4 regions of the Actinoplanes sp. CA-030573 genome follow, and region 4 is predicted to be linked to each of the others. Evidence: riboswitches for the same ligand, from Rfam matches in the RefSeq annotation. Region 4 holds a riboswitch; each other region holds the start of a gene.

Region 1 (7,024 bases), 4.1 Mb from region 4:
TTGCGCTCGGACGAGCCGACCCACATGTTGAGCACGTCGGTGATCGACAACGAGATGAACGCCGCGCCCATCTCGCCGGCGACGGCCCGGGCCAGGAACGTCTTGCCGCAGCCGGGCGGGCCGTAGAGCAGCAGGCCGCCGCGCAGGCTCTTGCCGAACAGCGTGCGCAGCTTGGGGTTGCGCAGCGGCCCGAGGAAGGAGACCTCGAGCCGCTTCTTCACCTCCTGCATGCCGCCGACGTCGGCCAGCGTGACGGTCGAGGTCTCGATGTCGAACGTGCGGTCGGCGTGCCCGCGCACCGGGTCGGGCTCGTCGTCGGCCTTGGCGAACCGCGGCGGCACGATGTCGCCGAGGTCTTCCTCGAGGGCCGCCCAGTCGACGCTCTGGTCGCCCTTGGACGACGGTTGCGGCGCCGGGGCCGGCCCCGGCGCCGGCTCGGGTGTCGCGGGCGCGGCGTTGCCGAGCGCGGAGGTCATCAGCCGCTGAGCGGTCGCGTTGCCGGGCTCGCGGGCCAGCACCTGCGCGGCGTGGCCGATCGCCTCCGGCCCCCGCCCCGCGTCGACCAGCAGCTCGGCCAGGTGCAGCCGGAGCGGCAGGTCGTCGGGCCGGGCCTGCACGGCCGCGGTCAGGCTGTCGATCAGCGGCGAGTCGCTCATGACACCGAATTATGCCCGCGCCCCCACCGCCTCGAAGAAGGAGGTGATGTCGGCCGCCAGCAGATCGGGCACCTCCAGCGCGGCGAAATGCCCGCCGGACGGGAACTCGGTCCACTGCCTGATGTCGTGACGCTGCTCGACCAGGGGACGGACCGGCTGGACGATGTCGTGCGGCAGGACCGCCACCCCCAGCGGCGCCGGGCACGGGATCGGCCCGCCGCCCAGGCCGGTCTCCTTGACCAGGCGCGACGAGGAGCCCGCGGTGCCGGTCAGCCAGTAGTGCATGACGTCGGCCAGCACGACCTCGTCGGCGATCGGGTGGGCCGGATCGGCCCACTGCTGGAACTTCTCCGCGATGAAGGCGAGCTGCCCGGCCGGGGAGTCGTTGAGCGCGTACGCGATGGTCTGTGGCGCCGCCGCGAACAGCACCTGATGCGGATGCCGGTTGCCGGCCAGCTGCCGGGTCTTCGCCAGCCGGGCGGCGTCGACCTCGCTCAGCGGCCCGTCGTAGGCGCCACCGGTCGGCATGAAGTTGACGTGCACCCCGATGACGTGTTCCGGCGCGACCGCGGCCAGCAGCCGGGAGATGCCGGATCCCCAGTCGCCGCCCTGCGCGCCGTATCGCTCGTAGCCCAGACGCTCCATCAGGGTGGCCCACGCCCGGGCCACCCGCTCCTGCCCCCAGCCGCGCGAGCGCGTCGGCCCCGAGAAGCCGTAGCCCGGAATCGCCGGGACCACCAGGTGGAAGCGGGGCATGAGCAGCGGGATCAGCTCGAGGAACTCGGCGACCGAGCCCGGCCAGCCGTGCGTGAGGATCAGTGGGATCGCCGCCGGATCGGCCGACCGGACGTGCAGGAACCACACCCGCTCGCCGTCGATCGTTTCGACCCTCGGCCCGTACGCGTTGAGCGCCGCCTCGTGCGCCCGCCAGTCGAACGTGGCCCAGGCCGTCGTGAGCTGCCGCACGCGGTCGAGCGGTATGCCGTAGTCCCAGCCGGCATCGGGCAGCTCGTCGGGCCATCGGGTGCGGGCGAGCCGGTCGTGGAGATCGTCGAGGTCGGCCTGCGGAACGTGTAGCGCGAATTCGTTCATGCGGCTAACGTTAGGCCCACGAACATTCAGATGGCAAACGTTAGGTAGGTAAACGTAATGTTAAAGTTGGCATATGGAGCAACTGCCGAGCTGGCTGCTGACCCAGACCGCGGCGCACGCCGGTCGCCTGGTTCACGACGGCTTCGCCGAGGTCGGCGCCCGCGGCTACCACTACCGCCTGCTCAACTCGCTGCTCGAGGAGGGTCCGGCGAGCCAGGCCGACCTCGGCCGGCGCACCGGCATCCACCTGAGCGACATGGTCGCCGCGCTCAACGAGCTGCAGCGCGAGGGCTATGTCGCCCGCGAGCCCGACCCGGCCGACCGCCGGCGGAATGTCATCACGCTCACCCGGCCCGGCCGCCTGCGTGCCGCCGAGCTGACCAAGCGGGCGCACGACGTGCAGGAGAGGCTGCTGGCGCCGCTGACCGAGGCCGAGCGCGGCCAGCTGCTCTCGACGCTCGTCAAGCTCCTGGACCACCACCTGAGGCAAGGGATTCCCCCGTTGCCCAAGGAGTAGGACGGCATTCATTCTCGTCGAATGATGAGACGAGTGCTCCCCGCCTTGCTCGCCCTGACCGCGACCATCGCCGTGCCGGCCACCCCGGCCCGCGCGGCGGCCACCGACGCGACCCGTACGCCGGCGACCCCGGCCTACACCATCAACCTGACCAGCAACGGCACCGGCGGCGTGTGGACCGGCCACGAGAGCGTGACCTTCTCCAACGCCTCGGCGGTCCCGCTGACCGAGGTCTACCTGCGTCTGTGGGACAACGCCCACGGCACCTGCACGAGCCTGCCGATCAAGGTCACCAACGTCACCGGCGGCACCCCGGGCGCGCTCGAGGTCGCCTGCACGGCGCTGAAGATCACGCTGCCCGCGCCGCTGGCCCAGGGCGCGACCGGCAGCGTCGGCTTCGACCTGTCGATCACGGTGACCGACGGGATCGACCGGTTCGGCCACGACGGCAGCTACTACTTCATCGGCAACGCGATCCCGGTGCTGGCCGTGCGCGACGCGGCGGGCTGGCATCTGGACCCGTACACGAACAACGGGGAGTCCTTCTACGCGCTCGCCTCGGACTACACCGTCGCGCTCGATCACCCGAGCACGATCTCGGTGCCCGCGACCGGCACCTCGGTCGACCGGGCCGGCAGCAGTGGGCGTACGGTCACCACCGCCACCGGGAAGAAGGTGCGCGAGTTCGCCTGGGCCGCCGGGCCGTTCCGCAAGATCTCCGGAACCACGGCGGGCGGCGTCGCGGTGAACGTCTACTCGGTGAGCTCGATCAGCACGTCGAGCGCCAACTCGATGCTGAGCACGGCCAGGTCCGCCCTCGACGCGCACTCGTCCCGCTTCGGCGCCTACCCCTACGGCGAGGCCGACGTGGTGCTGGACAACGGCTACTGGTTCGGCGGTATGGAGTACCCGGGCTTCGTGCTCGACGTCATCAGCTCGACGGCGCTGGCGCACGAGCTCGCCCACCAGTGGTTCTACGGGATCGTCGGCGACGACGAGTACACGACGCCGTGGCTCGACGAGGGCTTCACCGACTACGCCACCGATCTGTACTTCAACAAGACCGGCAGCGGCTGCGGGATCACCTGGCAGTCGAGCGCCGAGAAGCTGACCAACTCGATGGCTTACTGGGACGCGCACCCGAGCCGCTACAGCACCGTGGTCTACGGCTACGGCAAGTGCACGCTGCACGACCTGCGCCGGCTGATCGGCACGACGGCGATGGCAAACCTGCTCAAGTCGTACGCGGCGTCGCACTGGTACGGGGTCTCGACGGTGGCCGACTTCAAGGCCGCGGCGCAGGCCGCCGCCGGCTCGACCAGCCTCACCTCGTTCTGGGCGGCGCACCGCGTCGAGGGCTGACCGCACACGGAAAGGGGCCGCCCGCGGGCGGCCCCTTTCTGCGCGAACTCTCAGCCCGGACGCCGGAAACCGGCGATCGGTCCCACCTTGTCGAGCACCGCCATCCGCACATGGTCACCCGTGTGCGGGGCGTGCACCACCTTGCCGCCACCTATGTAGATGGCGACGTGATGGAGGCTGCCCGGATAGAAGAAGACCAGGTCACCCGGTTGCAACTCGTCCCGCGACACCGCCTTGCCCTCGCCCCACTGGTCCTTCGTGTAGTGGTCGAGGAAGACGCCGACGCTGGCCCACGCCGCCTTCGTCAGACCCGAGCAGTCGTAGCTGTTCGGGCCCTCGGAGCCGAAGACGTAGGGCTTGCCGACGAGGTCGCAGGCTCGCTGCGCCGCACGGCCGCCCTTGTCCTGGCTGTAGGTGACGGGGCACGGCCCGGTCTTGAACGGGCCGTCGGACTCGCCGGCCGCGCCGTACGCCGCGAGCCGCAGCTTCTGGAGCGAGTCGATCTTCTTCTGGATCGCGGCCTTCTGCTGCGCGAGCTGGCTGTCGCGCGCCGCGATCGACTTGGTCAGCACGTCCAGGTCGGACTTCATGCCGGCGTACTTGTCGCGCAGCTTGGCGACGCCGGCGATCTGGTCCTGCTGGTGCCGAGCAAGCTGATCGAGGTAGGTCAGCTTGTCGGTCAGGCCGGTGGGCGACCCACTCATGATCATGGCGTTGAACGCGTTGGGCGCACCCTGCTTGTACGCGTCGACGGCCATCCCCCGCACCTGGGACAGGGCGACATCCACCTGGATCTGGAGCGGAGTGAGCTGGGTCGTGAGCTTCTTCAGCTGAGCCTGGTTCTTGAGCAGCTTGCCGTGCACGTCGTTGTACTGCTCGATGACCGGCTCGAGTTCGTTCCACTGCTTGTCGATCTGGGCCTCGACGCTGGCCGGCGAGGGTGTCGCTTGCGCTACGGACGGGCCGGTGAAGACGATCCCGACCGCTGCGACAGCGCAGGCGAGGCTGCGCAGAACTGCGGCGCGGCGCGCCCCAATCCGTTTCACGTAGGTGCGTTATCCCTTCTTCCATCAAGCCGCCGACCGGGTTAGCTGACGGGTTCGGGCGGGAAGCGCGCCCGGCCGCAAGGGATCGCGGCTTCACCCCGACTACTCGGGTCCCCGGTTCGTCGCCATGGACGATTAGGCGGTGGTCCGTCAGATCGGCCGGATGGACGATGGGGGGCTGCCGAACCGGGGACCACCGTACTCCCGATCAAGTCGTTAACTGAAGCTGCCACGACCAGGAAACTGCTTGCACAGCAGGGGCTACGGACAGTGACTACAACGGCCAGGCTTCCAGGGCGCGGTCGAGCCACGGGAGCACCAGGATCACGGTCGGTAATACCAGCAGGGCCAGGGCGCCGAGCGCGACGGTCGCGGTGAGGGCGATCGAGGACCTCGGCGGCGCGGCCAGGCGGGCGAGGCGGCGGTCCCGGGCGTCCGTTCCGGGCGCGACATCCTCCGACAGAGGGACAGCGCCGGTCAGGCGTTCCAGGGCGCCGCGCAGCGGCGCGGACCCGGTGCGGCGGCGTGCGGCATCGTCGGCCACCATCTCCAGCAGCAGATGTACGGCGTTCAGCGGCGCCCGGCTGCGCAACGGCGCCGGGACGGCGCGATAGAACGCGGTGAACGACTCCATCACCACCTCATGGCGGTGCCGCAGGTGGGTCTGCTCGTGGGCGAGGACGGCCTCGACCTCGGACCGGCCGAGCAGCCGGAGCGCGCCGTCGCTGAGCACCACGCGCGCCTCCCGGCCGGGCACGCAGTAGGCGAGCGGCAGGTTGCCCTGGAGCACCCGCACGTTGTCGTCGTCGAGCTCCTGGCGCTGCTCGGCCCGGTCGAGCAGGTCGACCAGCAGCCGGTGCCGGGCGCGGCGCTCGCGGGAGCGCCGGGTGACACCGTAGAGGGACCAGAGCAGCCGCAGCACGATCGTGGCCGCGACGGCGAGGGCGCCGACCAGGGCCGCGGCGGTGACCGGCCGCCCGGCGCCGGCCGCGCGGGCCAGTTCTTCGGGGCCGGCCAGCACCACGCCGAGCGCGGAGAGCACCGCGGTCAAGGTGATCGCCTGCCAGAGCAGCACGGCCGCGGCCGGCGCGCGGTCGGGCCACCGGGCGGCGGCGAGGACGCCCGGCACGACGAGCGACAGGGTCAGCCCGAGGGCGCCGAGCAGCAGGGCGGTCACCGCTCGTTCTTGGCGACGGCCTCGAGGGCGGCCTTCAGAGCCTCCGGCGGCAGCTGCCCGACGAAGTAGGCGAGCGCCGCGTCCTGGTCGGCGCTGGCGCTGAGCGCGTCGAGCATGACCGAGGCCGTCATCTCCTCGCGGGACTGCGTGGTGGCGTACCGATAGGCGCGGTCCGCTTTCTGCTCCGTCACCACCCGTTTCTTGGCCAGGCGGTGCAGCACCGTCATCACCGTCGTGTAGGCGAGGTCGCGCTCGGGCCCGATCGACTCGTGGACCTGGCGCACGGTGAGCGGCTCACCCGCGTCCCACAACACGTTCATGACCACACGTTCCAGGTCTCCCAGCGCCATGGACCAAAGTCTACTGCACAACGTCGTACTACGAGGCGTAGTATCTACTACGCGACGTCGTATTCGTTGTTGACGGGGGACCCGATGGACGTGCTCGACCTGACCCGGCTGCAGTTCGCGGTCGTGACGATCTATCACTACTTTTTCGTGCCGCTGTCGATCAGCCTGGCGGCGATCGCGGCCGGCCTGGAGATCACCTGGCTGCGCACCGGCGACGACAAGTTTCGCGACCTCACGAAATTCGTCGGGAAGCTGCTGATCGTCACGTTCGCGGTCGGCGTGGTCACCGGCCTGGTGCAGGAGTTCCAGTTCGGCATGGCGTGGAGCGCGTTCGCGAAGTTCTACGGCGACGTGTTCGGCCCGACGCTCGCGATCGAGGGGATGCTCGCGTTCTTCCTCGAGGCGACGTTCCTGGCGCTCTGGTATTTCGGGTGGGATCGGCTGCCGCGCCTCGCGCATGCGGCGACGATCGTGATCGTCTCGCTCGGCACGATCCTGTCCGCGTTCATCATCCTGGCCGGCAACAGCTTCATGCAGAACCCGGTGGCGTACGCGATCGACCCCGTCACCGGGCGGGCGCGGCTCACCTCCTTCACCGAGTTGCTGCTCAACAAGGTCAACCTGGCCGCGTTCCCGCACACGTTGTCGGGGGCGGCCATGGTCGGCGGCGCTCTGGTGCTGGCCATCGCGGTGTGGCGGATGGCGCACGAGCCGGCGATGCGGGTCCTGGCCCGCCTCGGCGCCTGGGTGACGCTGGCCGGCGGCGCCGCCACCGCGCTCACCGGCGACCACCTCGGCAAGGTCATCACCTCGGTGCAGCCGAT
Region 2 (7,024 bases), 260 kb from region 4:
CGGCCTGATGGCGCCGGCGCCCCAGCCGGTCAAGGCCCCGGTCTCGCCCGCACCCGCTCCGGCCGCGGTCCCGGCAATGGCCGGCGCTCCCGCCCCCGAGGCCGGCAACGGCACGGCGCCGCAGCCGCACCAGGTCCAGGTGCCGCTCGGCTACGTGCTCCAGCCCATCCAGAAGGCGGCGCCGGCCCGGCCGGCCACGCAGACCCCGCCCAGCATGACCCTGCTGTACATCTGGATCCTGCTGTTCGGCTTCGTCGGCACCCAGCTGGCGTGGACGCTGCGGCCGTTCTTCGGCAGCCCGGGCATGAAGTTCAGCCTGTACCGCCAGATCGACGGCAACTTCTACGCGGAGATCTTCAAGACGATCGCTCACCTCTTCTGAGGTTGATCGCCCATGGCTGCTGCAACCGGGAGACCACGGCGCGTAGGCTGCACCACGGTGGAGGAGAGATTGCGACAGAGCGTGCGTTCGGCTCCCGGCGTGGAGTCGTCCGGCGGCGATGCGCCCCGCTCTCCTCAGCTTCTCGACCGGCGTTTCGGCCGTGACGAGATCGCCGTGGTGCGGCACGAGGTGTCCGCCCGGCTCACCGCGGCCGGTCTGGCCGGGGAGCGGCTGCAGGGCTTCGTCCTGGCCGTCAACGAGGTGATCACCAACGTCGTGCTGCACGCCGGCGGCCAGGGCCGGGCGGTGCTCTGGCTGGCCGGCGGCTCGGCGTGGTGCACGGTCACCGACTCGGGCCCCGGCATCCCGGCGCACTACCTCCAGCAGCCCGAGGTGCCCGGCGCGTTCGAGGTCGGCGGGCGGGGCATCTGGCTGGCGCACCAGCTGTGCGACGAGGTGACGGTGGCCACTGGGCCGATCGGTACCACGATCGGGCTGCGCATCGAGTTGCCGCGCCGCGTGTGACCTGCGTGAAACGGTGATTTGAACAGCTTGTAAAGCGTCCGGAAAACGTGAAGCCGCCCTTCCGGACTCACCGCGAGCCGCATGCGACTACATTGGGCGCGTGCTCGGACTACCTCAGCATGTGACCGCATGCCTTTTTGATCTTGACGGCGTGCTCACGCAGACCGCCCTCGTGCACAATGCTGCGTGGAAACAAACGTTCGACACGTTCCTCGAGACGTGGTCGGCACAGCACGGGCAAGAATTCGTGCCGTTCGACTCCGGCGCCGACTACCACCGATATGTCGACGGCCGGCCACGCGCCGATGGCGTACGCACCTTCCTCGCCTCTCGCGGTATCACCCTGCCCGAGGGCAGCCCGGATGACGGTCCCGACCAGCTGACCGTGAACGGCATCGGCAACCAGAAAAACAACCTCGTCCTACAGAAGATTAAGGAGGGCGCGGTCCAGGTATACGAGGGCTCCGTGGAGTACCTCAAGGCCGCGCGCGACGCGGGGCTGCGCCGGGCGGTCGTCTCGGCCAGCGCCAACTGCAAGGACGTTCTCGAGGCGGCGGGTATCGCGAACCTCATCGAGGAGCGCGTGGACGGTGTGACCGCACGCGAGCAAAGCTTGCCCGGCAAGCCGGCACCCGACACTTTCCTGTACGGCGCGAAACTCCTCGGGCTTCCCCCCGAGAGCTGTGCCGTCTTCGAAGATGCTCAGGCCGGCGTTGCCGCAGGTCGAGCGGGCGGTTTCGGGATCGTGGTCGGTGTGGACCGCGTCGGGCAACGTGACGCTTTGCTCGAGCACGGGGCGGACATTGTGGTCACGGACCTGTCCGAACTCCTGACGCGCTGAACCCGCATCAGCGCTTAAATTCACGACTTTCTTTACTCATTCACGAGAGGCACCACCGTGATCCGTGAACGGGCATATCCCGTGGACCCCTGGCACATCCGGGAGACCCGGCTCGACCTGGACCTGCTGGCCCAGTCCGAGTCGGTGTTCGCGCTTGCCAACGGGCACATCGGGATACGCGGAAACCTGGACGAGGGCGAGCCGCACGGCCTGCCGGGTACCTACCTGAACTCGTTCTACGAGCTGCGCCCGCTGCCGTACGCCGAGGCCGGCTACGGATTCCCCGAGTCCGGCCAGACGATGATCAACGTGACCAACGCCAAGCTCATGCGGCTGCTGGTCGACGACGAGCCGTTCGACGTACGGTACGGCGAGCTCCGCTCCCACGAGCGCGTGCTCGACCTGCGAGCCGGCACGCTCGAGCGCACCGTCGAGTGGGTCTCCCCGTCCGGCCAGGCGATCCGGGTGCGCACCGTGCGGCTGGTCTCGTTCACCCAGCGCGCCGTGGTGGCGTTCCTCTACGAGGTCGAGCCGCTGGACGCCTCGGCCCGGCTGATCCTGCAGTCCGAGCTGGTCGCCAACGAGCAGCTCCCGCCGATGAGCAAGGACCCGCGCGTCGCGGCCGTGCTCGACCACCCGCTGCAGGCCGAGGAGATGCTCGAGCAGCGCACCGGCGGCCTGCTGGTGCACCGGACCAAGGCGAGCGACCTGCGGATGGCCGCGGCCATGGAGCACCTCGTCGAGGCGCCGGGCAAGCACGCGATCACCACCGAGGGCCACCCCGACTGGCTGCGCACGACCGTGGCGAGCAAGCTCGAGCCGGGACAGAAGCTGCGCGTGGTCAAGCTCGCCGCGTACGGCTGGTCCGGGAGCCGTTCCCTGCCCGCCATCCGCGACCAGGTGGGCGCCGCGCTCGCCAGCGCCCGGCTGGACGGCTGGGAGGGCCTCGTGGAGGCCCAGCGGGAGTACCTGGACGCGTTCTGGGACCACTCCGACGTCAAGGTCGAGGGCGACCCCGAGGTGCAGCAGGCCGTCCGCTTCGGCCTCTTCCACACCCTCCAGGCCGGCGCCCGGGCCGAGCAGCGCCCGATCGGCTCCAAGGGCCTCTCCGGCCCCGGCTACGACGGCCACACCTTCTGGGACGCGGAGACCTTCGTGCTCCCGGCGCTGACCTACACGCAGCCCTCGGCGGCCGCCGACGTGCTGCGCTGGCGGCACTCCACGCTCGATCTGGCCCGGGAGCGGGCGCAGACCCTCGGCCTGCAGGGCGCCGCGTTCCCGTGGCGCACGATCCGCGGCCAGGAGTGCTCGGCGTACTGGCCGGCCGGCACCGCGGGCTTCCACATCGGCGCCGACATCGCCGACGCGGTCCGCCGCTACGTGCAGGCGACAGGCGACTACGACTTCGAGCGTGAGGTCGGTCTCGAGCTGCTGGTCGAGACCTCCCGGCTGTGGCGGTCGCTGGGCCACCACGACCGGCACGGACGCTTCCACATCGACGGCGTCACCGGCCCCGACGAGTACACGGCCGTGGTCGACGACAACATCTACACCAACCTGATGGCCCAGCAGAACATGTTCAGCGCGGTGGAGGCCTGCAAGCGGCACCCCGACCTGGCCCGCAAGCTGGGCGTCGACGACGAGGAGATGGCGTCGTGGCGGGATGCGGCGGCGGCGGTGCACATCCCGTACGACCGGGAGTTGCAGGTCCATCAGCAGTCCGAGGGCTTCACCCGGCTCCAGGAGTGGGACTTCGAGAACACCCCGCCCGAGGCGTACCCGCTGCTGCTGAACTACCCGTACTTCGACCTGTACCGCAAGCAGGTGGTCAAGCAGGCCGACCTGGTCATGGCGATGTACATCCGCGGTGACGCGTTCACCCCGGAGGAGAAGCAGCGCAACTTCGCCTACTACGACGCCCGTACGGTGCGGGACTCGTCGTTGTCGGCCTGCGTCCAGGCGGTTCTGGCGGCCGAGGTCGGGCACCTCGAGCTGGCGCACGACTACCTGGGCGAGGCCGCCCTGATGGACCTGCACGACCTCCACCAGAACTCGCGTGACGGCGTGCACGTGGCGTCGCTGGCCGGCACCTGGATCTCGCTGGTCGCCGGCCTCGGCGGCATGCGGGACTTCAACGGCCAGCTGTCGTTCGCGCCCCGGCTGCCGAGCCGGATCAGCAACCTCGAGTTCTCGCTGTTGTGGCGCGGGCTCCGGCTGCGGGTGAATGTCACGGCCGACGAGGTGACCTACTCGCTGCGCAACGGCGGCGGCTCGGCCCGGCTCGTGCTGCTGCACCACGGCAAGGAGATCGAGGTCACCCAGGTCAAGCCGGTGAGCGTGCCGATCCCGCCGGCCGGACCGGTCGGCCCGCCGCCGACCCAGCCCGCGGGCCGGGCCCCGGTGCGCCGGGCTCCGCAGGACTGACCGTCAACGACAACGGCCCCCGCGGATATCGCGGGGGCCGTTGCCATGTCTGCTCTACAGCATCGAAACGTGCACGTGGTCCTTGTGGGCGCTGACGCCGTGATAGGTGTGCCAGTTACCGGTCGCCGGGAACCAGATCTGCTGATACCAGATGACGTAGTAGATGCCCAACCGGTCGGCGTTGCGGACCAGGAACGCCATCAGGTTGTTGCCGTAGTTCTTCATGTCGGCGTTGTGCGCGTTCGAGAATCCGCTCTTCTGCAGGGACCAGTCGCAGGCCCGGCCCTTCGGATGCTCGAACGGTCCGCCGTTGCGGTGACAGCCGACGAAACGATTGAAGCCGGCCTTCTTCACCTCTTGGTACATGTGCAACGTACGCGCGGTGATGCAGCCACTCGTGGTCGGATCGTTCACGGTGCATTTCTCCGGCGAGAAACCGCCCTCGGCATTGCGTGGCGCGGGCGCCGCCTGCTTGGAGACCGCGTCGACGAAGCCGCCGGTGAGGCTCTTGCCGCCGACCAACTCGAGCGCCTTCTCGGCCGAGGCCTTCTGCTTCTGCATCGCCAGCAGGTTGGTCTGCTGCGCCTTCACCTCGGCGTCGAGCGCGGCCTTCTTGCTGTTGACCAGGTCGATCGCGGCGTTGAGCTCGCGCAGCTTCCGGTCGTGCAGCGTGTTGATCTCCTCCAGCGAGACCGCCTTCTTGAGGAAGTCGCTCGACCCCTGGCTGCCGAGCAGGAAGCTGGCGGCGCCGAGGTGGCCGGTCTGGTACTGCTGGGCGGCGATCGCGTTGACCTCGGGGATCAGCGCGTTGCGCTTGGCCTCGGCCAGGTTGATCTCGACGGCCAGGCTCTTCTGCGTCGCGGTGGACTTCGTCACCGCCGCCTTGGCCTGCACATACTTGCGGTTCGACGACTCGAGCACGTCGTTCAGCGTCGCGTTCGCCTCGACGTCGTCGTCGCCCTCGTCAGGGATCGCGGACGTTCCTCCGCCTGAGCTCGACCCTTCGCCGGAGCTCGACGAGGACGAGGTGTCGGGGTCGGCGCTCGCGGGGGCGGTCGGCGCCGCCAGGAACGAGACAGCCACGAGCGGCGCCAGGGCGAGTGTCAGCCACCGGCGGGTTCGTACGGTCATCCAGCCAGGTTCCTTCCGGTTAACCGCCGACCGGGTTAGCTGACGGGTTCGGGACGGAAGCGATCCCTACCGCTCGCGCGGATTCACCCCAGGTGAGGAACATTTGGTTCCCCGGCTCGCCTCGCGGCGATTGGGCGGTGGTCTGCCGGCGCCTCGGGGGCGGCGCCTTCGGCGGCAGAGCCGTCGGAGAGTTTACCCGAGACTTGGGAACGCATCAGGGTCCGATAAACGTGAATGTGGTGAGCGGATAAGCACTTTCCGTAATGAGGTGACAAGCCGTTATCGGCCAATCGCACAGGGTACGAGATCTGTCGATCAATCGATGGCATGGGTATCGTCGGTCCCGATCCCCACCCGGGGATCGCCGCCTAATCGCCGCGAGGCGAGCCGGGGAACCAACCGTTCCTCTCAATGGGGTGAATCCGGAGTCACTTCCGGTAGGGAACTTCCGTCCCGAACCCGTCAGCTAACTCGGTCGGCGGCCGACGGAAGGAAACAGTGTGCGGCACCAATCTGTCCGCCGCCGATTAGCGGCGACCCTCGCCCTCCTGGTCGCTGCCGCCGGTCTGGCGTTCGCGGCCCCGGCCCACGCGGCGCCGGGCGACACCGGGGACGACGGCGAAGGCGGCTCCAAGTCGCTGATCCAGCAGCTCGAGGCGGCCTCCCGGGGCTACGTCCAGGCCCGGGACGCGCTCGCGGCCTCCAAGACCCGCCAGGCCCAGCTCACCGCCCGGCTCAAGCAGCTGGACGCCGAGCTCGCCCCCCGCCAGGCGGCGGTCGACGAGATCGTCGCCGAGGCCTACATGTCCGGCCGGCTCGGCCCGATGAGCGCGCTGCTCAACGCCGGCTCGGGTGCCGGCTTCCTGGACCGGGCCGAGATGCTGGAGACGGTCGGGGTCAAGCAGCAGGCCGCGGTCACCGACCTGCGGGCCGTCCGTGACCAGCAGGCCGCGGCCAAGCTGGCGATCGACGCCACCATCCGTGACCAGCAGAAGCAGGTGAACGTGATGGCCAAGCGCAAGGTCCAGGCCGAGACCGCGCTGAAGGCGGCCAACGCCGGCCAGGACGACCCGCAGCCCAGCGACGGCGGCAGCAGCAAGTCGGCGGCCAAGTTCCAGGGCGGCAGCGGCATGGTGGACGACCCGACCAGTGGCGGCCGCATCACCCAGCGCATGCTGTTCGCCATGCGGCAGGCCCAGGCCGACGGGTTCACGCACTACGTGCACTGCTGGCGCGAACAGAACAGCGGCGAGCATCCCAAGGGCCGGGCCTGCGACTTCGCGGCCGACAAGGGCGGTTTCGGCGGGGTGGCGACGGGCGCCAGCAAGACGTACGGGACGAACCTCGCGAACTACTTCATCAACAACTCGAGCCGGCTGGGCGTCCTGTACGTCATCTGGTTCAAACGCATCTGGCTGCCGTCGAGCGGCTGGAAGGCGTACACCCGTGGCAACGGCGATCCCTCGAGCGATCACACGAACCACGTGCATTTGTCGGTCATCTAGGGCGGTACGGGGCCTTCACTTCTTCACGAAGGCCTCGTACTCCTTCATCACGTCGTCGGTCGGGCCGTCCGCCTTGATCACGCCGCTCTCCAGCCAGATGCTGCGCTCGCAGGTGTCCCGGATCGACTGCTCGCTGTGGCTGACCAGGAAGACCGTGCCGGCCTCCGCCCGCAGGTCGCGGACCCGCTGCTCACTGCGCTTGCGGAACTTCGCGTC
Region 3 (7,024 bases), 1.4 Mb from region 4:
GGCCACCACGGCCGCGGACGGCACCTACACCATCTCGGGCATCTTCCCGGGCACGTACGCGAAGGTGTTCGCCCGGGGCGCCGGCTACGACCAGCAGACCGCCACGCTGTCGATCCCGTCGCACACGGTCCGCAAGGACTGGGCGGTCCGCAAGGACTGGGCGGCCTCGTCGGGCGGCGGCTCGGTGGTCAGCTTCACCGGCCCCGACTACAGCCCGCAGTGTGGCCCGGCGTTCCTGATCGACCAGTCGCAGGGCTCGGGCTGGGGCTCGGACGTGTCGCCCACCGGCCAGACGGTCGTGCTGAAGCTGTCGGGGACGGTGAACATCAGCCAGCTGGTGATCAACCCGTCGGCGACCTGCGGTGACCCGGCGAGCGTCTCGACCGCCGGCTACCGCGTGGAGACCTCGCCCGACGGCAAGACCTGGACGCAGGCCGCGGCCGGCACCTTCCCGCCCGGCACGGTCACGCCGACCCCGGTCGGCCTGGCCGCCGGCACCGGCACCGGCGTCGGGTTCATCCGCTACACGATGCTCACCACCCAGGCCCAGGTGGCCGGCAAGTGCCCGGCCGGCCAGCCGCCGGCCGACGCCGGCTGCGTGTTCCTGGACTCCACCGAGCTGGCGGTCTACGGACCGGCCGCCTGACGTAGTCGCACGGATACCGGTCGCCGCCCCCGGGCGGCGACCGGTATCATGCACGCATGGCCCGGCCGTTCGACCTTCTTAGCCGGCCGTGCTGCCACCGCCGATAACGACGGGCACAGCACGGCGAACCCCTCCTGCGTGAGGGGCTTTTTTGTGCCCACAGACTGATTGAGATGCCGATCATGAGCGAGTCAGAGACCCCGCGGTTCCGGTACACGGCCGCACTGGCCAACGAGATCGAGCCGCGCTGGCAGGCCCGGTGGGCCGAGCACGGGACGTTCGACGCGCCCAACCCGGCCGGCGACCTGGCCGACCCGGCGCACCCCCGGGCCGGCGCGCCCAAGCTGCACGTCCAGGACATGTTCCCGTACCCCTCGGGCGCGGGCCTGCACGTGGGTCACCCGCTCGGCTACATCGGCACCGACAGCTACACCCGCTACAAGCGGATGGCCGGCTTCAACGTCCTGCACCCGATGGGCTTCGACGCGTTCGGCCTGCCCGCCGAGCAGTACGCGGTGCAGACCGGCACGCATCCGGCGGTGACCACGGCGGCCAACGTCGAGCGGTACAAGGGCCAGCTGAAGCGGCTGGGCCTGGCCTACGACGAGCGCCGCTCGTTCGCGACCACCGACCCGGACTACTACCGGTGGACGCAGTGGATCTTCCTGCAGGTCTTCAACTCCTGGTACGACGAGAAGATCCGCAAGGCCCGGCCGATCAGCGCCCTGATCGCCGAGTTCGAGGCCGGCACCCGCCCGGCCCCGGGCGCGCCGTGGGCCGAGCTGAGCGCGGTCGAGCGGCGCAAGCTGGTCGACGACCACCGGCTGGCCTACGTCAGCGAGGCCCCGGTCAACTGGTGCCCGGGCCTGGGCACGGTGCTGGCCAACGAGGAGGTCACGCCGGACGGGCGCAGCGAGCGCGGCAACTTCCCGGTCTTCCAGCGCAACCTGAAGCAGTGGATGATGCGGATCACCGCGTACGGCGACCGGCTGATCGAGGATCTGGACACGCTGGACTGGCCGGAGCCGGTCAAGCTGATGCAGCGGAACTGGATCGGCCGGTCCCGGGGCGCGCACGTCGACTTCCCGGTCGGTTCCTCCGCCGACAAGATCACCGTCTTCACGACCCGGCCGGACACCCTGTTCGGGGCGACCTACATGGTGCTGGCGCCCGAGCACGAGCTGGTCAACAAGATCGCTCCGGCGGAGTGGCCGGACGGGGTGAACCCGGCGTGGACCGGCGGCTACGGCACGCCCGGCGAAGCGATCGCCGCGTATCGCGCGCAGGCCGCCGCCAAGACCGACGAGGAGCGCACCGAGTCCAAGGAGAAGACCGGCGTCTTCGTCGGGGCCTATGCGACAAACCCGGTGAACGAGGCGCGCATCCCGGTCTTCATCGCCGACTACGTGCTGGCCGGCTACGGTACCGGCGCGATCATGGCGGTGCCCGGGCAGGACGAGCGCGACTGGGAGTTCGCGGAGAAGTTCGAACTGCCCATCATCCGTACGGTGCAGGCTCCTGAAGGTTTTGAAGGCGCTTTCACCGGCGATGGCCCGGCGATCAACAGTGACTGGCTGGACGGCAAGGGCGTCGCCGAGGCGAAGGCCGCGATGATCGCGTGGCTGGAGCAGCACGGGCACGGGCGCGGCGCCACCACCTACCGCCTGCGCGACTGGCTGTTCAGCCGGCAGCGGTACTGGGGCGAGCCGTTCCCGATCGTCTACGACGAGACCGGTCTGCCGGTCGCGCTGCCGGAGTCGATGCTGCCGGTGGTGCTGCCCGATGTGGACGACTTCTCGCCGCGCACCTTCGACCCGGAGGACGCCGACAGCGAGCCCGAGACGCCGCTGTCCCGCAAGAAGGACTGGGTCAACGTCGAGCTGGACCTGGGTGACGGCCTGAAGTCGTACACCCGGGAGACCAACACCATGCCGCAGTGGGCCGGCTCCTGCTGGTACGAGCTGCGCTACCTGGACCCGCGCAACGACAAGGCGCTGGTCGACCCGGAGAACGAGGCGTACTGGATGGGCCCGGCCCGCGACGGCGACTCCGGTGGCGTCGACCTGTACGTGGGCGGGGTCGAGCACGCGGTGCTGCACCTGCTGTACGCCCGCTTCTGGCACAAGGTCCTGTACGACCTGGGTCACGTCTCGTCCTTCGAGCCGTTCCGGAAGCTGTTCAACCAGGGCTACATCCAGGCGTACGCGTTCCAGGACGAGCGTGGGTTCTACGTGCCCGCCGAGGAGGTGGAGGAGCGCGACGGGCAGTACTTCTACGACGGCGAGCCGGTGACGCGCAGCTACGGCAAGATGGGCAAGTCGCTGAAGAACGTCGTCACGCCCGACGAGATGTGCGAGCAGTACGGCGCCGACACCTTCCGGGTGTACGAGATGGCGATGGGCCCGCTGGACGTCTCGCGCCCGTGGGAGACCCGGGCCGTGGTCGGCTCGCAGCGGTTCCTGCAGCGCGTCTGGCGGCTGGTGGTCGACGAGGAGACCGGCGCGCTGCGGGTCACCGACGAGCCGCTGGAGCCGGCCGTCCGCAAGCACCTGCACCGGACCATCGCCGGTGTCCGCGAGGACATGGACGAGCTGAGGTTCAACACGGCGATCGCCAAGCTGATCGAGCTGACGAACGCGCTGACCCCGCTGCCGGTCGCGTCCCGGGAGGCGATCGAGCCGCTGGTGCTGATGGTGTCGCCGTTCGCGCCGCACCTGGCCGAGGAGCTGTGGAGCAAGCTGGGCCACGAGGGCACGCTGGCCTACGTGGACTTCCCGGTCGCCGACCCGGCCCACCTGAAGGCCGAGTCGATCACCTATCCGGTGCAGATCAACGGGAAGGTGCGGGGGCGGGTCTCGGTCTCCCCGGAGGCTTCCGAGGATTCCGTACGCGCCGAAGCGCTGGCCGCCGTCGCCGACGTGCTGGCCGGGCGTGACCCCAAGAAGGTCATCGTGGTGAAGGGCCGGCTGGTCAGCGTCGTGGTGTGAAGAATGGGGGGCACCGAACCGGTGCCCCCCATTTCACTTCGTTCCTTGGTCGTTCCTTGCTTCGTTACGCCGCCAGGCGACGCACGACGTAGTTGCTGCCGTACATCTTGTGCTTGCCGACGCGGGCGCCGGTGTGCGGCGAGTCGTACATGTAGCCGTTACCGGCGTAGATGCCGGCGTGGTACCCGTACGAGCCGGATCGGAAGACGATCAGGTCGCCGACCCTGGCCGACTTCTTGGCGACCGCCTTGCCGTACTTCTGCTGGGAGTTCGCCTTGTGGGGCAGCTTGACGCCCAGCGTCTTCTTGAAGACGTACAGGGTGTAGCCGGAGCAGTCGAACCGCTTCGGCCCGGCGGCCGCGAACTTGTACAGCGCGCCCGTGTGCCGCTTGGCCTCGGCCAGCACCCGAGCCCCGGCGTTGCTGCGCACGGTGATGCGGATCGAGCTGCCCCAGTACGCCCGGTACGAGCTGTTCCCGTAGAAGACGGCGCGAAGGTTAACGCTGGTGCTCGGCCGCGTGTAGAGGTTGGTGATGCCGTTCTTGCCGACCCGGACAGTGCCCACTGCGGCCCACTTGCCGCCCCGGTTGCCCTGGAGCTGGACCTTGCCGGACGTGATCCGCTTGCCGGTCTTCGGGTTGTAGTACCGGACGGTGATGCGAACCTGCTGGCCGGAAGTAAGGGTCCGGGAACTGACGTTGGTCAGGTTCGTGGGCTTTGGCTTGGCCGCGGCCTGAGCCTGAACCGCCGCCACCGGCGTTGCGGCGCCGGCCGCCGGCGTCGCGATCAGCTGACCTGCGCAGAGGCAGAGACCCAGGGACAGCGCGGCAGTACCGGTGCCGACGGACAGCCGTCGACGCCGGCTCGAGGTGTGCTCGTGCACGGTAGAGATATCCCTCCGGCACGCCTGCGAGGTTAGCTGTCGGGTTCGGGCGGGAAGGTGTGCCCGGTCGCCGTGGTGGCCGACTTCACCCCGAGGTTGCCCCGTCGACCGCCACCGGAGCGGGTGGCGCGGAGCGGACCGGCTGTCTCTCTCGAGAAGCTGTGGGTCCCCCGTCCCTGCCCCCATATGCCTTTGTGGTTGTGCGATTGCGGTGGTCGCGACGATCGGCCCGGGGCAGGGCTCGGCGTGAACCGAATCGTTGCGAGCCGTTCCGTGCGGATCGGCAGAACCTTGCTACCTGAAATTTCTCTTGATCGGCGGCAGCCAATTCGTCACTGTCCGTGTTTGGCACATTGGGGCCTGTCCAGTTTGTTACGTCCGCGAGACAAATGCCATGACGGGTAGTGCGGGGGCGATCACGGCTTGTCGAAGGTTACGGGTGAAACAGAACACACAAATAGTGGTTCCCCTGGTCAGGCCGTTGCGTTTCGCCGGCCCCGGCGGCCACTCGACGTAACAGCCGACTCCGGTACCCTCGCTCAGGTGACGGACGGCAAGATGCCCCTGCGGGCCAAGGTCGCGACCGGCGTGTCGAAGACCGCGGCCGCGCTTTCCCGGGCCGCGGGACGCGGCGACGGCTCGGTCATCGGCGGATGGATCGGGCTCAAGATCGACCCTGACCTGCTGGCCCACCTGGCCGCGGGCCGCGCGGTCGCGCTGGTCTCGGGCACCAACGGCAAGACCACCACGACCCGGCTCACCGCGGCCGCCCTCGAGGTGCTCGGCCGGGTCGCCACCAACTCGTTCGGCGCCAACATGCCGACCGGGCACACCTCGGCGCTGGCCAAGGCCGGCGTGACGCCGTTCGCCGTGCTCGAGGTCGACGAGCACTACCTGGCCCGGGTGATCGACGCCACCAGCCCGCGGGTGGTGGCGCTGCTCAACCTCTCCCGCGACCAGCTCGACCGGGCCAAGGAGGTGGCGATGATGGCGCAGCTGTGGCGCGACGCCCTCGCCGGCCACCCCGACGTGCGCGTGGTCGCCAACGCGGACGACCCGATGGTGGTCTGGGCCGCGCAGGGCAGCGCCGGCCAGGTCACCTGGTTCAGCGCCGGCCAGCGCTGGCTCGACGACTCGTTCGTCTGCCCGCAGAGCGGCGACCCGATCGAGCGCAGCAACGGCGACTGGTGGTGCACCGGCTGCCCGCTGCGCCGGCCGCAGGCCCAGTGGCACGTCGAGGACGAGGGCGTGGTCGACCCGCGCGGCGACTGGCACCTGGTCAAGCTGCAGCTCCCCGGGCAGGTCAACCTGGGTAACGCGGCGACCGCCCTGGCCGTCGCGGCCGAGTTCGGGGTCCGCCCGATCGAGGCGCTGCCGCGGCTGGCGACGGTCTCTTCGGTCGCCGGTCGTTATGCGCAGGTCGACCGGGACGGACGAAACGTCCGTCTGCTGCTGGCGAAGAACCCGGCAAGCTGGCTCGAGGCGTTCGACATGGCCGAGCTCGCACCCACGCTGCTCGCCGTCAACGCCCGGGACCCCGACGGTCTCGACACCTCGTGGCTGTACGACGTCGACTTCTCGCCCCTGCGGGACCGGCCCGTGCTGATCAGCGGCGACCGGGCGTACGACCTGGCCGTTCGTCTCGAGGTGAACGGTGTGCCCTTCCGGCACGTTAGGAGTTTTGACGAGGCGCTCCAGGCGGTTCCGCCCGGTCGTCTCGAGGTGATCGCCAACTACACGGCGTTCCAGGACATTCGAGCGGAGTTGGACCGTGTCAACTGAGAGCACACTGCGCATCGTCTGGATCTATCCGGACCTGCTCTCGACGTACGGTGACCGGGGCAACATGCTCATCCTGGCGCGCCGGGCCGCGATGCGGGGGCTGCCGGTCGAGGCGTACGAGATCCGGTCCGACCAGCCGATGCCGTCCAGCGCCGACATCTACCTGATCGGCGGCGGCGAGGACGGGCCGCAGGCTCTGGCCGCGCAACGTCTGATCGCCGACGGTGGGCTGCACCGGGCCGTGAACCAGGGCGCCGCGGTGCTGGCGATCTGCGCCGGTTACCAGTTGTTCGGCCACTCGTTCTTCGCCAAGGGAGCGAAGTGCCCGGGACTCGGACTCCTCGACCTGCACTCGGACCGGGGCGAGACCCGGGCCGTGGGCGAGATCCGCGGCGACATCGACCCGCGGCTGGGGCTGCCGGCGCTCAGCGGCTTCGAGAACCACGGCGGCCGCACCCACCTGGGCCCGGGCGTCTCACCGCTGGCCCGGGTCACGGCCGGCATCGGCAACGACGGCCAGACCGAGGGCGCGTGGCACGGGAAGATCCTGGGCACGTACTCCCACGGGCCCGCGCTCGCTCGCAACCCAGCGATAGCCGATCTGCTACTGCGTTGGGCGATCGGCGCGGATAGTCTTCCTCCCGTTGACGACACCTGGACGGACCGGCTTCGGGCCGAACGGCTCGCCGCGGCGGGGGCATAAACCGATCATGGACCGACGACAAG
Region 4 (7,024 bases):
GAAGTCGGCGTCTCCCAGACCTCCCAGCTCGGCGGCGTGGCCCAGGAGATCGCCGCCGCCAGCACCACCACCGGAAGCACCGGCCCCACCGCCATGAGGAGCCCCTCGCTCTCCCCGCGCCACCGCCGCAGCAGCCACCGGCCCACCGACACCAGCACGGCCACCGCGAAGAGCACCCCCGGATCCGCGAACATCGCCGCATCGAGCGCGAACAGGTAGCCGTCCGACGTCCACTCTCCACGGGCCCAACCACCGATCGCCGCATCGGCATCCGCCAGCCCACTGAACCGGACCACCACCGGCACCACCACGACGAGCAGAGCCGCCAGCCCGAACAGTGCCATCACACTGAGCGCCAGATCGACAACCGTCGCCGGCCGCGGCCGCCACGCTGCCACCCGCCCCGAGAAGCTCGCCACCCTGTTCGCGGAAGCCGCCTTCGCGGTAGCTGCCTCAGCTGAAGTCGCTCCACCCAAAGCCGCCTCGGCGGAAGCTGCCTCCAATGCGCGCGGGCCAGGGCCGGAGCGAAATGTGGCGGCCGTGCGCGGCCGGACCATACCGACCAGCGCGTGCATCGGTCGTGGGTGCCGCCCGACCCACCGACCGGCCAGGATCAATCCGACGATGATCGCGGCCAGCACCGCGAGAGCCCCACCCGCGTGGCCGGCCCGTGCCACGAGCAGGTCGTAGGACGCACCCGCCAGGTAGCTGGCTCCGACCATCCACAGTGACCACGCGATCGCCGCGGGCGCGTGCCAGGCGGCGAACCGCCGATACGGGACCCCGTTCATCGCGGCGAGCCGGGGGATGAGGGTTCGCGCCCCCACGATCCACTGACCGAGGAAGACGGCCCGCCCGCCGTACCGGGCGAAGAGCCGTTCCGCCCGATGCCAGCGCTTCTCGCCGATCCACCGCCCGAGCCGGGTCGTCCGCAGCCGGGGCCCACGCCGCCGCCCCGAGTGGAAGGCCGCCGTCCCGCCCGCCAGTGCCGCCAACACGGCCACGAGGAGCGCCGGCCCGATCCGCACGGTGCCGGCGTTGGCCAGCAACCCGAGCGCGATCAGCGCCGTGGCGGCCGGCAGCACCAGGCCCGCAACGATCGCCGACTCGGCCGCGACCAGCACGCCGACGACCACGTAAACCAGGATCGGAGGCATTCCGCCGAGGAGATCGTTAAGGAAGGACACGCTGGTCACGCTATGCAGCCGATTCGCGACCCTCAATCGGTGATCGCCCTTAGGGACGCCGGGGTATGACTGAGGGATGGACATCCTCGTAGCCGGCGGCCACGGTCAGGTCGCCCTCCGCCTGTTGAAGCTGCTCGCCGCCGACGGCCACACCGCACGCGGCCTTATCCGCAAGCCCGAGCAGGCCGAGGACCTGCGCGCGGTCGGCGCCGTCCCGGTGATCGGCGACCTCGAGAACGACCCGTCCCTCTCCGCTTACGTAGAGGGCGCCGACGCCGTGGTCTTCGCGGCCGGCGCCGGTCCGGGCAGCGGCCCCGCCCGGAAGCGCACGGTCGACCTGGGCGGCGCCGTCAAGCTCGCCGACGCCGCCATGGACCAGAAGGTGAATCGTTACGTCATGGTCTCGTCGATCGGTGCCCAGGACCCGGCCTCATCGGGCGCCATGCGGCCCTATCTCGAGGCCAAAGCGGAAGCCGACGCCTATGTGGTGGCCAGCGGCCTCGATTACACGATTGTCCGCCCCGGTCACCTCACCGACGACCCCGGCACGGGTCTCGTGACCGTCTCCCGGACCTTGGGCAACCGCGGACCTATCCCCCGTGACGATGTCGCGGCCGTGCTCGCGGCGTGCCTCACCACGCCCGCCACCATTGGTGTCACCTTCGAGCTGTTCGCCGGCGAGACCCCGATCGCGGAGGCCCTGCGGTTCTGAGCCGTGCGGGCGGTTTCGAGCCGTGCGGGCGGTTCTGAGCCGTGCGGGAGGACGGTCAGGCCGGCGGCAGGTGCGCCGCCAGCGCACGGACCTCACTGCGGAGCTGTTCCGCCCGGTCCGGGTGCCCGGCACGCTCGTATTGGTCGGCCGCCGTCTCCCGGTCGGCGAGCTCCGCCCGTACGATCCGCTCGATCTCTTCCTCGCTCAGCGTGCGCCGCTCCACCTCCGCCGCACCGACGCCGGTCGGCGCCTCTTCGATGGCGAGCCCCCTCGACGCGCCATCGGCCGGCACGACCGCCTCGGCATTGTCGATCGCAGCGAGCGTGGCGCGCAGTGCCGCCGTGGCCGCCCGGTCGCGCGATTTCATGGCAGCCGGGAGCGCGGCCCGGAGGCGGTGCCGGAGTGAGGTATCGGTCATGGCCGCGACGGTAACCGGCCATGACTGCCCGACGGCACCGATTTCCGTGGCGGCAGTCCTTCCATGACCGGTAGTCGCTGTGGAGTTCTCAACCAACCTCCGTCCGGCTCTCGCCGAACTCTCGTCTGCAATGCGGCAGCAGAGCGGCCAGGGCCGGACTAGGCCGATCCCGCCACACCAGAGCGAGCAGCGCCGGCAGCTCGACCCCCGAGATCGGCACGGCCACCAAACCCGGATGCAGCGACGCCATCGACTCGCTCAACACCGCAATGCCCAATCCTCGCGACGCCAGTTCGGCGACGGCTGTGGGTGCCGACGCGACCAACGCGACATCTGGGAACTTGCCCGCGGCCAAGCACGCCTCGTCAAATGCGGCGCGAATGCCGGTTCCCTCGGGCAACGTGATGAGAGCGTACGACAAGATCTCGAGCAGTGGTAAGTCCTTCTTTCCGGCCTGTGGATGGCCGGGCGGAACCAGTGCTACCAGGCCTTCCCGGGCGATCACGTGGCCGGTCAGCTGCGACGGTAGCTCGCCGGCGACACCGACGAGGGCGATGTCGGAGAAGCCGGCGAGCACGCGCTTGATGAGCGAGTCCGAGTCATCCTCCACGAGCTCGAGCTCGATCGCCGGGTACTCGTCGTGGAACGACGCGAGGGCCGCGAACAGCGGCTTGACCTCGCAGCCGCGGACCATCCCGACCGTGAGGTGACCGCGGACCAGCCCGTTGACCGCGTCGATCACCTCGCGCATGGCCTGGGCATTCTCGAGGGCTGCCTGAGCGAACGGAAAGGCGGCCTTCCCGGCCGTGGTCAGTCGGGCGACCCGGCCCGAGCGGTCGAACAGCGGCGATCCCAGCTCCTTCTCCAGGGCACGGATCTGAGCGCTCACACCGGACTGGCTGATGCGTACGCGCTCGGCGGCCCGGGTGAAGTTGGCCTCCTCGGCCACGGCGATGAAGTACTCGAGCTGGCGCAGTTCCATAACTGGGGATTCTAGCTACGAGAACAACTATGCGTTGGACTTCTGCTTGTGGTCGGCGAAGAGTGGCGGCATGACCGAACGAGCAAAGGCAATGAAGCCGGAAGACCTGACCCGTCTCTTCGTGGAGCGCGCCAACGCCAAGGATGCCGAGGGCATCGCGCTGCTGTACGAGGAGGACGCTGTCATGGCCTACCCGCCAGGTCAGCAGACCGTTGGCCGGGCGGCGATCCAGAAGTTCTGGGAGGACGTGCTGCCGAAGATGCCGTCGTTCCAGCCGGAGCCGCCGCTGCCCACTTTGATCAGTGGCGACCTGGCGCTGACCTCGACGCCGCCGAAGGACGGCGCGGGAGCGCGCGCCCAAGTGGTGCGCCGTCAGTCGGACGGCAGTTGGCTACGCGTGCTCGACCAGCCCGAGTTCGTGACACCGAAGGGCTGAGGCATGCCGCGGGGATGCGACCCGGCCACCGCGGGGGAGTGGCGACCGGGTCGCGAGCGGTGGATCAGAGAGCGATGCGCTGACCGGGGAAGATCAGGTTCGGGTTGGAGACAATGCCATGGTTCAGCTGGTAGAGGGTGTGCCAGCCGCCCTTGATGTGATTGCGGGTGGCGATGGCCGACAGCGTGTCGCCGGAGCGGACGACGTAGGTCTTGCCGGTGGCCTTCGCGGTCGTCGCACGGGTCACCACGTGCGACGACTTCGACGACTTCTTGGTCGTCTTGTGGGTGGTCGACTTCGAGGAGGTCGAGTGCTTCTTGTGCGAAGACTTCGACGTCGAGGACGACTTGGAGCCGGTGGTGTGCTTGGCCTTGTAGTGCTTCGAGGAGCCGGCCTTCTTGCCGCACACCGGCCAGGCGCCGATGCCCTGGCCGTCCAGGACCTTCTCGGCGATCCTGATCTGCTCCGAGCGGCTGGCCTTGTTGGCGGTGCTGGCGTACTTGCCGCCGCCGTAGGCCTTCCACGTACCGCGGGTGAACTGCAGCCCGCCGTAGAAGCCGTTGCCCGTGTTGATGCTCCAGTTGCCACCCGACTCGCACTGCGCGACGGCGTCCCAGTTCACACTGGACGCCTGGGCGGGGGAAGCCGGTCCGAGCAGAGCGGCCGTGCCCGCCACGCCGGCGGCCGTGAGGCCCAGCGCGAGACGGGCGTGCTTGCGCGCCCGCGACGTGCGGGCATGCTTGCGGATCTGTGCCATGACAGAGAAACCTCCACGCCTACGAGGTCAGCTGTCGGGTTCGGGCTGAGGTGCCCGGCCGCTCGTTCCGCGGCTTCACCCCGAGGCGCGATCTCCGCGCCGAGGAACTTGGGTCCCCCGCTCCCTGCCACGCGTTCGATTTCCGGCGGGCGGTGGCAGGGACTCGGCGTTCCACCCGCGGTGCCCGCGACTGCGGGACCGGCCGACGGTAACCACGAGGCCACGACATTGGCCAAGCTCGACAGGGGAAAGGTGACGTTGTTCTCACCGATTGCCCTATTTGATCTTTCTTTATGACGAGTATGACCGATAACGACCGATCTTTAATTACCGATCGGTAACTTGCCGCGACGGGGGCGGGATCCTGATGGAGAATCAGCGACCATGAGCGAGCGGGTCCGTGATCACGACATCGTCGTCTATGGTGCGTCCGGCTTTGTCGGCGTGCTCGTGGCGAAGTATCTGGCCGAGCACGCCCCGAAGGGCACGCGCGTGGCCCTTGCGGGACGGTCGGAAAGCAAGTTGTCCGAGGTCAGGGGCCGTCTGGGCGTCGACTGGCCGATCCTGGTGGCCGACGCCGCCGACGTGCCGGCCCTGGAGAAGCTCGCCAATGCGACCAAGGTTGTGATCACCACGGTCGGGCCCTACGCCAAATATGGCAAAGCGCTCGTCCGGGCCTGCGCCGCGGCCGGCACCGACTATGTGGACCTCACCGGTGAAGTCCTGTTCGCGCGGGAGAGCATCGACGAGAACCACGAGCTCGCCCGCACGACCGGCGCCCGGATCGTCCATTCGTGCGGGTTCGACTCGATCCCCTCGGACATCGGCGTGCATGTGCTCGATCAGCAGGTCAAGGCCGACGGCGCCGGCGAGCTCGCCGACACCACGCTGGTTGTCACCAGCATGAAGGGCGGCTTCAGCGGCGGCACGATCGACTCGATGCGACACCAGCTCGACATGGTCAAGACCGATCGGAAGCTGCGCAAGATCGCGGCCAGCCCGTACTCGCTGAGCCCCGACCGCGCGAAGGAGCCGGACCTCGGCCGGCAGGATGACACCGCCGTGCTCGACGCGTCCAAGGTGCACCCCCGGCTGCGGGGGATGCTGGCCCCGTTCGTCATGGCGTCCTACAACACGCGGGTGGTGCGGCGAAGCAACGCGCTGAGGAAGTGGGAGTACGGCCGAGCCTTCCGGTACCGCGAAGCGATGAGCGTGGGCACCTCGCCGCTCTCGCCGGTGATCGCGCACGGCACCCGGCTCGGGCTCGGCGCGCTGATGGCCGGCCTTTCGCTGCCGCCGACCCGGTATGTGCTCGACCGGGTGCTGCCCAAACCGGGGGAGGGACCGAGCGAGAAGGCGCGCAACTCCGGGCACTTCACGATGGACATCTTCGCGACGACGACCTCGGGCGCCCGCTACTCGGCGCGGGTCCGGGCCAAGGGTGACCCCGGCTACGCGGCCACGGCGGTCATGCTGAGCGAGTCGGCCTTGGCTCTGGTTCACGACCGCGATGCGCTGCCGCCGTCCGAGGGCGGCGTGCTGACCCCGGCCACCGCGCTCGGCGACGCGCTGGTGACCCGCCTCCGAGCAGCCGGAATGGAGATCACCGCAAGCAGAAGCGCCTAGGCCGAGGGCGGGGCCAAGCAGCCGGGCTCAGCGTAGGCGGCGTGGGGCGGGCGCCTGGCGCGGAGCCGGGCAGAGGGCTGATCGAGGCGCGGCGGAGACGGCTACAGCTGCTGCAGCACGGCCGTGCAGTAGTCGGTCAGATGATCGGCGAGCGGACCCGGGTCCTCCACCATGCCCTGGGACAGCCAGTCGATGATGACCTCGCTCAGGCCGGCCACGAGCGCGAGCAGCATCCGCTCGTACCGGAGCTCGTTGGTGGGGTGAGTCCCCACCCGGCGCAAGAGGTGCGCGAGGAACTGGGCGTCCTCGCGGAGCACGCCCCGCCGTCGCGTTTCCATGCGGGGTGCGTTGATGTAGATGACCTTGGCGCGCTCCGGATTGGCGCGCAGCATGTCGAGCAGGCGGCGCACCGCGGGCTGGAGCATTTCGTCGAGGCTGGTGGGTGATTCCGGAGTGGCTGCGGCGACGCCGGTGAGCAGCCATTTGTTCTGCTGGCGATGCAGTGCGCGGACGAGGTCGGCACGGTCGGCGAAATGTTCGTAGAAGTACCGTTTGGAGACCTTGGCGCCGGCGCAGACCTCGGCCACCGTGACGTCGTCGTAGTGGCGTGTGCCGAAGAGGTGCAGTGCGGAATCGAGAATCCGTTCGCGGCGGTCCGATGCCCGCTCCTCGCGCGATCGACCACCGTAAGTCTCGCCCCGCCGCGTCACCAACGCAGTCCGCTCGTCCACGAGATCTAAAGGTATTCCTTCCTCCGCCGTCCTGCCGCACGGCGGTCCGCGATCGTCCACTTCGCATAGCGGGCGATGTGCCATGACGAATCACTCATGGCCTTCATAACCATCGCTACTGGCCGGAACCGGGTCCTTACGGGCAGGATCAAGAGGTGTCCGCCAGCCGTCTTCC

The links. A riboswitch is a leader RNA that binds a small molecule or an ion and turns the genes downstream of it on or off. The one in region 4 is predicted to bind cyclic di-AMP.
Region 1: it holds a riboswitch for cyclic di-AMP, as region 4 does, so the genes downstream of both, ACQP2F_RS30400 (NlpC/P60 family protein) here and ACQP2F_RS03170 (transglycosylase family protein) in region 4, are expected to answer to the same signal.
Region 2: it holds a riboswitch for cyclic di-AMP, as region 4 does, so the genes downstream of both, ACQP2F_RS01995 (coiled-coil domain-containing protein) here and ACQP2F_RS03170 (transglycosylase family protein) in region 4, are expected to answer to the same signal.
Region 3: it holds a riboswitch for cyclic di-AMP, as region 4 does, so the genes downstream of both, ACQP2F_RS09725 (C40 family peptidase) here and ACQP2F_RS03170 (transglycosylase family protein) in region 4, are expected to answer to the same signal.

What each region holds. Positions count from the first base shown of each region.
Region 1 covers NZ_CP192038.1:6,591,788-6,598,811, forward strand. The annotation lists gene ACQP2F_RS30380 (AAA family ATPase) at 1-656, opposite strand, end outside; gene ACQP2F_RS30385 (epoxide hydrolase family protein) at 666-1,748, opposite strand; gene ACQP2F_RS30390 (MarR family winged helix-turn-helix transcriptional regulator) at 1,822-2,265, shown strand; gene ACQP2F_RS30395 (M1 family metallopeptidase) at 2,290-3,627, shown strand; gene ACQP2F_RS30400 (NlpC/P60 family protein) at 3,678-4,673, opposite strand; cyclic di-AMP (ydaO/yuaA leader) riboswitch at 4,688-4,825, opposite strand; gene ACQP2F_RS30405 (M56 family metallopeptidase) at 4,948-5,850, opposite strand; gene ACQP2F_RS30410 (BlaI/MecI/CopY family transcriptional regulator) at 5,847-6,200, opposite strand; gene ACQP2F_RS30415 (cytochrome ubiquinol oxidase subunit I) at 6,285-7,024, shown strand, end outside.
Region 2 covers NZ_CP192038.1:421,686-428,709, forward strand. The annotation lists gene ACQP2F_RS01975 (hypothetical protein) at 1-382, shown strand, start outside; gene ACQP2F_RS01980 (ATP-binding protein) at 464-907, shown strand; gene ACQP2F_RS01985 (HAD family hydrolase) at 1,008-1,748, shown strand; gene ACQP2F_RS01990 (glycoside hydrolase family 65 protein) at 1,806-4,172, shown strand; gene ACQP2F_RS01995 (coiled-coil domain-containing protein) at 4,227-5,303, opposite strand; cyclic di-AMP (ydaO/yuaA leader) riboswitch at 5,313-5,450, opposite strand; cyclic di-AMP (ydaO/yuaA leader) riboswitch at 5,659-5,800, shown strand; gene ACQP2F_RS02000 (coiled-coil domain-containing protein) at 5,804-6,808, shown strand; gene ACQP2F_RS02005 (ABC transporter ATP-binding protein) at 6,824-7,024, opposite strand, start outside.
Region 3 covers NZ_CP192038.1:2,075,855-2,082,878, forward strand. The annotation lists gene ACQP2F_RS09715 (M36 family metallopeptidase) at 1-646, shown strand, start outside; gene leuS (leucine--tRNA ligase) at 820-3,633, shown strand; gene ACQP2F_RS09725 (C40 family peptidase) at 3,698-4,516, opposite strand; cyclic di-AMP (ydaO/yuaA leader) riboswitch at 4,523-4,655, opposite strand; gene ACQP2F_RS09730 (MurT ligase domain-containing protein) at 5,075-6,298, shown strand; gene ACQP2F_RS09735 (type 1 glutamine amidotransferase) at 6,288-7,001, shown strand.
Region 4 covers NZ_CP192038.1:684,047-691,070, forward strand. The annotation lists gene ACQP2F_RS03145 (VTT domain-containing protein) at 1-1,187, opposite strand, end outside; gene ACQP2F_RS03150 (SDR family oxidoreductase) at 1,264-1,899, shown strand; gene ACQP2F_RS03155 (GatB/YqeY domain-containing protein) at 1,955-2,317, opposite strand; gene ACQP2F_RS03160 (LysR family transcriptional regulator) at 2,406-3,299, opposite strand; gene ACQP2F_RS03165 (YybH family protein) at 3,391-3,735, shown strand; gene ACQP2F_RS03170 (transglycosylase family protein) at 3,800-4,492, opposite strand; cyclic di-AMP (ydaO/yuaA leader) riboswitch at 4,494-4,650, opposite strand; gene ACQP2F_RS03175 (saccharopine dehydrogenase family protein) at 4,877-6,118, shown strand; gene ACQP2F_RS03180 (TetR/AcrR family transcriptional regulator) at 6,220-6,849, opposite strand; gene ACQP2F_RS03185 (GNAT family N-acetyltransferase) at 7,005-7,024, shown strand, end outside.